2 linked regions of the Symmachiella dynata genome follow. Each later gene encodes a partner of the first gene's protein in a complex. Links are inferred from orthologs where the notes say so. Each region holds a gene or a part of one and is shown in the gene's direction. Other genes may lie near its edges. The genes, in order: mnmG and Mal52_RS25970.

What was found.
Region 2: the proteins of mnmG (region 1) and Mal52_RS25970 are in contact, whole or in part, in a solved structure (PDB 9HIP), measured with the Escherichia coli proteins. The link is inferred for Symmachiella dynata from one-to-one orthologs.

Annotation. Positions count from the first base shown.
Region 1 is NZ_CP036276.1:5,734,215-5,737,535, reverse strand. The notes cover bases 112-3,107. They hold mnmG (tRNA uridine-5-carboxymethylaminomethyl(34) synthesis enzyme MnmG), read left to right. Parts: upstream 112-692; coding sequence 693-2,522; downstream 2,523-3,107. Other genes in these bases: Mal52_RS21630 (response regulator), read left to right, coding at 3,072-3,107; tpx (thiol peroxidase), read right to left, coding at 112-296. In the rest of the region: more of tpx, read right to left, coding at 1-111; more of Mal52_RS21630, read left to right, coding at 3,108-3,321. UniProt on the Escherichia coli protein: NAD-binding protein involved in the addition of a carboxymethylaminomethyl (cmnm) group at the wobble position (U34) of certain tRNAs, forming tRNA-cmnm(5)s(2)U34.
Region 2 is NZ_CP036276.1:6,807,133-6,810,290, reverse strand. Bases 1-2,833 are described here. They hold Mal52_RS25970 (tRNA modification GTPase), read left to right. Parts: upstream 1-655; coding sequence 656-2,011; downstream 2,012-2,833. Other genes in these bases: Mal52_RS25965 (superoxide dismutase), read left to right, coding at 2,371-2,833; Mal52_RS25975 (YidC/Oxa1 family insertase periplasmic-domain containing protein), read left to right, coding at 1-529. Also shown: more of Mal52_RS25965, read left to right, coding at 2,834-2,979. UniProt on the Escherichia coli protein: Exhibits a very high intrinsic GTPase hydrolysis rate. Involved in the addition of a carboxymethylaminomethyl (cmnm) group at the wobble position (U34) of certain tRNAs, forming tRNA-cmnm(5)s(2)U34.

The DNA of each region.
Region 1 (3,321 bases):
CACCAACGTTTTTGACCGAACGGCAAATCCATGCTCACGCAGAGGACTTCGACGTTGTCCAAGGTGCCGGCGACTTCGTTGAATTGTTTGGTTTCTTTGTGGCAGGTCGGCGTATCCAGCGACGGCACCGTGGCAATGATCCGCGTTTTACCGGCCGAGCTGGCCAACGTCACGTCGCTCAGGTCCGCGCCTTGCAGGGTGAAATCGGGGGCATCGTCGCCGACTTTGAGTTCCGGTCCGACCAAATCCACCGGACCGCCCTTGAGCGTGACCGCTCCTTTACGAGTATCAGCCATGGTTGTGCTCCTTGAATCTTATCTTCCAAAATGGTGATCAGCGCGTTTCCACTACGTGGTTCGCCGACGCGGCCGACCGGCCGCTACTGAGTGCAAAATCCAATACGCCTTGAACCAGTTTCAAAACCCGGTTGCGCCTGTTCGAGAATCTAGAATAGAAGTGCGTGCGCGACGCGTCAGAGGGTTTTGAAACCAATTGTTGAAGTATGGCGATTCAAACTCGACTTGCAAGCGTTACAGGTGGGCAGTTTCTTCTTCGGCCCAAGTTGCTTAGAATGGCGGCGACCGAGGGTGATTGCGAACCGGAAAGTGGACGTGCAGGTCATTTAATTCCGGGGCACAGCCCTGTTCTCGGTCCTTGAATTTCGAATCTGGTTGTGGAAGTTGTCGTGAGTTATGACGGACTCGGTTTATGATTTTGATGTGGTCGTGGTGGGGGCGGGGCACGCCGGTGTTGAGGCTGCGCTGGCGGCCGCGCGGATGGGGGCCAAGACCGCGCTGCTCAGTATGAGTTGCGACACGGTCGCCGCCATGAGTTGCAATCCGGCGATCGGCGGAATTGCTAAAGGGCAAATCGTTCGCGAAATCGACGCGCTCGGCGGTTGGATGGGGCGGGCCATCGACGAAACCGGCATCCAGTTCCGCATGCTGAACCGGGGCAAAGGCCCCGCCATGCACAGTCCTCGCGCACAGGCTGATAAAAAAGCGTATCAGTTCTACATGAAATGTGTCGTCGAGGATCAAGAGAATCTGACGTTGCGGCAAGAATTGATCGAGCAGTTGTTGGTCGAAGACGGAATCGCGACGGGCGTCCGCGTCCGCGGCAATGCGGTTTATCGCGCGCCAGCCGTGGTGTTGACGACCGGCACGTTTCTGCAAGCAGTGATGCACACCGGCGAAGCCAAGACAGCCGGCGGCCGCGCGGGCGAAGGGACCACCGGGACGCTATCCGACAGTTTGCGGGAATTGAATTTCGAACTTGATCGTTTCAAAACCGGTACCCCGGCGCGATTGAACGGGCGCACAATCGATTTCGCCGCCACCGAACGTCAACCGGGCGATGACGATCCGCAACCCTTTTCGTTTCTCACCGATCGCATCACGCAACCGCAGATGGATTGCCATCTGACGACGACCACACCCGAGGTGCATGAATTGATTCGTGAGAATCTGCACCGCGCGCCGATGTATAGCGGACAAATCCAAACCACCGGTCCGCGGTACTGCCCCTCCATTGAAGATAAAGTCGTGCGGTTCGCCGAACAAACGGGGCACCAGATATTTTTGGAACCGGAAGGCCGCAATACGCGCGAGTATTATTGCAACGGCATCTCCACCAGTCTGCCGCGGGATGTGCAAGACAAAATGATGCGGATGATTCCCGGTTTGGAACGGGCCGAAATCATGCGCTACGGCTATGCGGTGGAATACGACTTCGCCGTGCCGACGCAGTTGCATGCGACGCTGGAAACCAAAACCGTTGCTGGATTGTATTTTGCCGGACAAATCAACGGGACCACTGGCTATGAAGAGGCGGCCGGACAAGGGTTGCTGGCGGGTGGTAACGCCGCTTTGAAAATCGCCGGCAAACCGCCGTTGATTCTGGACCGCGACCAAGCGTATCTTGGCGTGTTGATCGACGACTTGGTGACCAAGGGAGTCGATGAACCGTATCGCATGTTCACGTCACGGGCAGAGTACCGGTTGCTATTGCGGCACGACAATGCGGATCGACGACTGACGCGATTGGCCCATGCCGCAGGACTTGTCGATGACGAGCGGATGCAACGACTGCAAACGTTGGAGGAAGAACTCGCCCGCGCTGCTGCATTACTCTCGACGAAATTCCACGAGGGGAACAAGTTGGAGCAAGTCTTGCGACGCCCCGAAGTCGATTGGACACAATTATGCGAGATTGCGCCCGAAGCGGCTGCGTTGAAATTGTCGCCACAAGCACAAACACAAATCACGATCGAAACGAAATACGCGGGATACATTCGTCGCCAAACATCCCAAATCGCCAAGCAAGCGCGATTGGCTGCCGTCCCCATTCCGGCGGAGTTTGATTACCACGCGGTTCCGCAATTGCGGACGGAAGCGAAAGAAAAACTGGCGAAGATTGCTCCGCGAGATATTGCTCACGCGGAGCGGATCAGCGGAATCACTCCTGCGGATTTGGCAATCGTACTTTTGTATCTCGAAGACCCAAGTCGCGTTGCATCTTAGAGACCATAAGACGAGTAATATTGTGACTCTGCAAGGGGCACCATAAGCCTCGCCATTTGGGGGCGCACGGCGAATACGAAGGGTATTGCACGATTCCGCAGAATGGATATAATGTGGACCAACGGTAAAATCGGTAAGCAGTTTGCAGCCTTCCCGTTTGCCTGAATGTGCCCATTTGGCCATGTTCAAGCAGCTTGGCGTTGACTCGCTTTCGGTTTACTGGCTGTTGACGCTAAAAAACGAAATTGGCACTGAACGTAAATGGCATTGGAAGTCACGTTCTACGACGATGAGTGTTTTGGGCTGGAGCGGCTCAGTCGGGCCATCCAGTCACCCGGATTGTCCTGATCCACGCAGTCTCCCCACGTTTTGCCGGCAAGGTTTTGAGATCTTTGCTTGTGGATGTGGTGCGGATGCCTTGAGCGGTCGGTCCGGAAAGCGGTTGTCGCGGTCAGGGAGGGCTTGGCCTCTCTTCGCGGAGGGATTCACGAGAGGTTCTGTTACGTCGGATGCGGGATCGCAGACCGATGGTGAAGGTGGACGAGCACCATGAAAACAGTCTTTACAACCGGTGAGGCGGCAAAGGTCTGCAAAGTCAGTCAGCAAACGATCATTCGTTGTTTCGACTCAGGCCAACTCAAAGGGTTTCGGGTTCCCGGATCCCGGTTTCGCCGGATTCCTCGGGACTTGTTGTACAAGTTCATGAAGGAAAACGGTATTCCTACCGATGCGCTGGAAAGCGGACGCCGCAAGGCGCTGGTAGTGGACGACGACGAAGAACTTGTAGAATTGATCAGCG
Region 2 (3,158 bases), 1.1 Mb from region 1 along the record:
GTTCATTCAAATGCCGGTCTTTTTCGGTCTGTATACCGCACTGCGGAGCAGCGTGAATCTGCGGATGGCTCACTTTTTGTGGATCGACAACCTTGCCGCTCCAGACGCACTCTTTCCCTTGGGCTTCAATCTCCCCTTTAGTTTAGGCGATACGTTCAATCTACTGCCGATCATCACGATTGTACTGTTCATCGTCCAGCAAAAATTATTCATGCCGCCGCCAACCGACGAACAATCGGCCATGCAGGCTAAGATGATGAAGTACATGATGATCTTCATGGGATTCATGTTCTACAACGTACCGGCCGGACTGTGCGTGTACTTCATCTCGTCCAGCTTGTGGGGCATCGCCGAACGCAAATTGCTGCCGAAAGTCCAGAAACATTCCAGCGGCGGATCGGATGACGACGGTTCAAAAGGCGATAAGGGGGGTGGCTCGAAAGGCGATGGGTCCCCTGCGCCCGGATCCAGTCCCAAGGCGACACCCAAACTGGGGGCTGCCAAGAAGAAATCACGACCGCGTCGCTAACCGGCCCAACTGGAAACAGGGTGCCACTGGCGGCTTGCCCGCCAGTGCAATGCATACAGCCGACCAGAACACTGCTGGACCATCCGGCAGTGGAATTTGACGCGACAGCAAACGTAAGTTTCGGCTATGCCATTCGATTTGCACGATACAATCGCCGCGCTCTCTTCGCCGCCCGGTCCGGCGCAACGCGGTATCGTTCGCATCAGCGGATCCGCGATTCGCGATGCGCTGAACGAGTTATTTCGCCCGAACGATCCGCCGTTGTGGGAAACCACGCGTCTGCCCCAACGGCATCCCGGCAGTTTTTGGTTAGACGATATTCAGCGCTGGATGCCGGTCGATGTTTTCCTGTGGCCGACGCAGCGTAGTTACACCGGGCAACCGATGGCCGAAGTGCACACCTGCGGATCGCCGCCGCTGCTGGAAGCGATACTGGCCGCCATCTATGCCGCCGGCGTCCGTCCGGCGCGAGGCGGCGAATTCACGCTTCGTTCGTTTTTGGCTGGCAAAGTTGATCTGCTGCAAGCCGAAGCAGTATTGGGAGTGATCGATGCCGACGATCAGGTTCAGCTCAACGCAGCGCTCCAGCAACTTGCTGGTGGAATCTCGGGCGACATCAACATGGTCCGTGAAGACTTGTTGTCATTGTTGGCGGACCTTGAAGCGGGACTAGACTTTGTGGAAGAGGATATCGAGTTCGTCGATAACCGCGAAATCCTGGCTCGTCTCACCTCTGCAGAAGCGCGGATCACGTCGTTGTTGGAACAAGCAGTCGACCGCATGCGCTCGACCGGAACAGCTCGTGTCGTGCTCGCCGGTCGTCCCAACGTGGGCAAAAGCACGCTGTTCAATGCATTACTCGGCCGCGGTGCCGCCCTGGTTTCCGAAATTGCCGGCACGACACGCGATTATCTGGCCGCCGATGTCAATTGGCATGGACGGCCAATCGAACTGCTCGATACGGCCGGTTGGGAACAACAGAGTGAGGGACCGTTGCAAGCCGCATTGGCACTCCGCGAGGATCAACTCCAACGCGCCGATTTAATCATCTGGTGCATCACCGCCGATGAACTGCCCAATCCGCTCACGGGGGAAGCCGATTGCGGGAACGCCCGTTCGCTGACCGTGCTCACCAAATGCGATCTCGCCAACACAACGGGTCCCGCAACGGCCCTTCGCGTGAGTGCCGTGACCGGTGCGGGCTTGGAAGAACTGACCGCGGCCGTCGCCGCTGAATTGTCACAAGACAGTGCAGCTCCTCAACAATTGTTGGGTACCACCGGTGCACGTTGCCGCGACAGTCTCCACGGTGCGGTTGAATCACTTCAGCGAGCGCGAGAGGTCGCTGAACTGTCAGCAGGCGACGAACTGCTGTCGATTGAAATCCGCGTTGCCTTGGAGGAACTGGGTAAAGTCAGCGGAGCCGTTTATACGGACGACATTCTAGACCGCATTTTCAGCAAGTTTTGCATCGGGAAATGACGGGTTAGGCTTGAGGCGTGAGGGGACAGGCTTGAGGGTTGGCGGTTTTGTGTCGGATTGTGCATGGTGCCCCTCTATTTCTCTGGCCACTGACCACCGGCCACTTTCTCCCCTCTGGGCAGATTCTCTAATTCGCCTGTCGAAGTCGCCTGTCGGAGGAATCGGCTAAAATTCCGGAAATGCGTCGCCGTCTCCAGGCATGTGCTTTGCAAAGATGCGAATCAGGTTGATATAACCAAATGAAACTACAAATAAAGGGAAGTTCACGGCAGAAAATCTGCGCAGCTGAGCTTCAGTTTATCGCTTTTTTTGCAAGTTGCCTCTCGATTGACCGAGGCCCTACAAGGAGAACACCGACCATGGCTTATTCATTGCCTGACTTGCCGTACGCGTATGATGCTTTGGAACCGCATATCGATGCTCGCACGATGGAAATTCACCATACGAAACACCATCAAGCCTACATCAACAAGGTCAACGATGCTCTGAAAGGGCATGACGACTTAGCGGCTAAAACGATCGAAGATTTGATGAGCGACTTGGCGGCCGTTCCGGAAGCCATTCGTGGCGCTGTCCGGAACAATGGCGGCGGACATGCCAACCACTCGTTGTTTTGGACAGTCATGAGTCCCTCAGGAGGCGGAACCCCCTCGGGCGATCTGGCTGCTGCGATCGATGCCGCTTGCGGAAGCTTTGACAAGTTCAAAGAACAATTCAGCGCCGCCGCCGCAACGCGTTTCGGCAGTGGCTGGGCTTGGCTGTCGGTCGATGGCGACAAGGTGGTTGTGGAAAGCACCCCGAATCAAGATACGCCGCTGTCCGAAGGACGCACGCCGATCTTGGGATTGGATGTTTGGGAGCACGCCTACTATCTCAATTATCAAAACCGCCGTCCCGATTATGTCTCGGCGTTTTTCAACGTGATCGATTGGGAAACCGTGGCCGCTCGTTTTGCCGCCGCCAAATAAGCTCTCGCCGTTTGTGAGATGAGTATCGCAACAGCGGTCGGCTTATCTCATAATCTGCAGCGAACAAAACAAGACAGGGAACCGCCGCGAACTTGGCGGGTTCCCTGTCTTTTTATGCGCCCGCACAACCTGCCTAACCGATACAATGAGACGAAGTTTCTTTTTCTCATGGGGAGAGT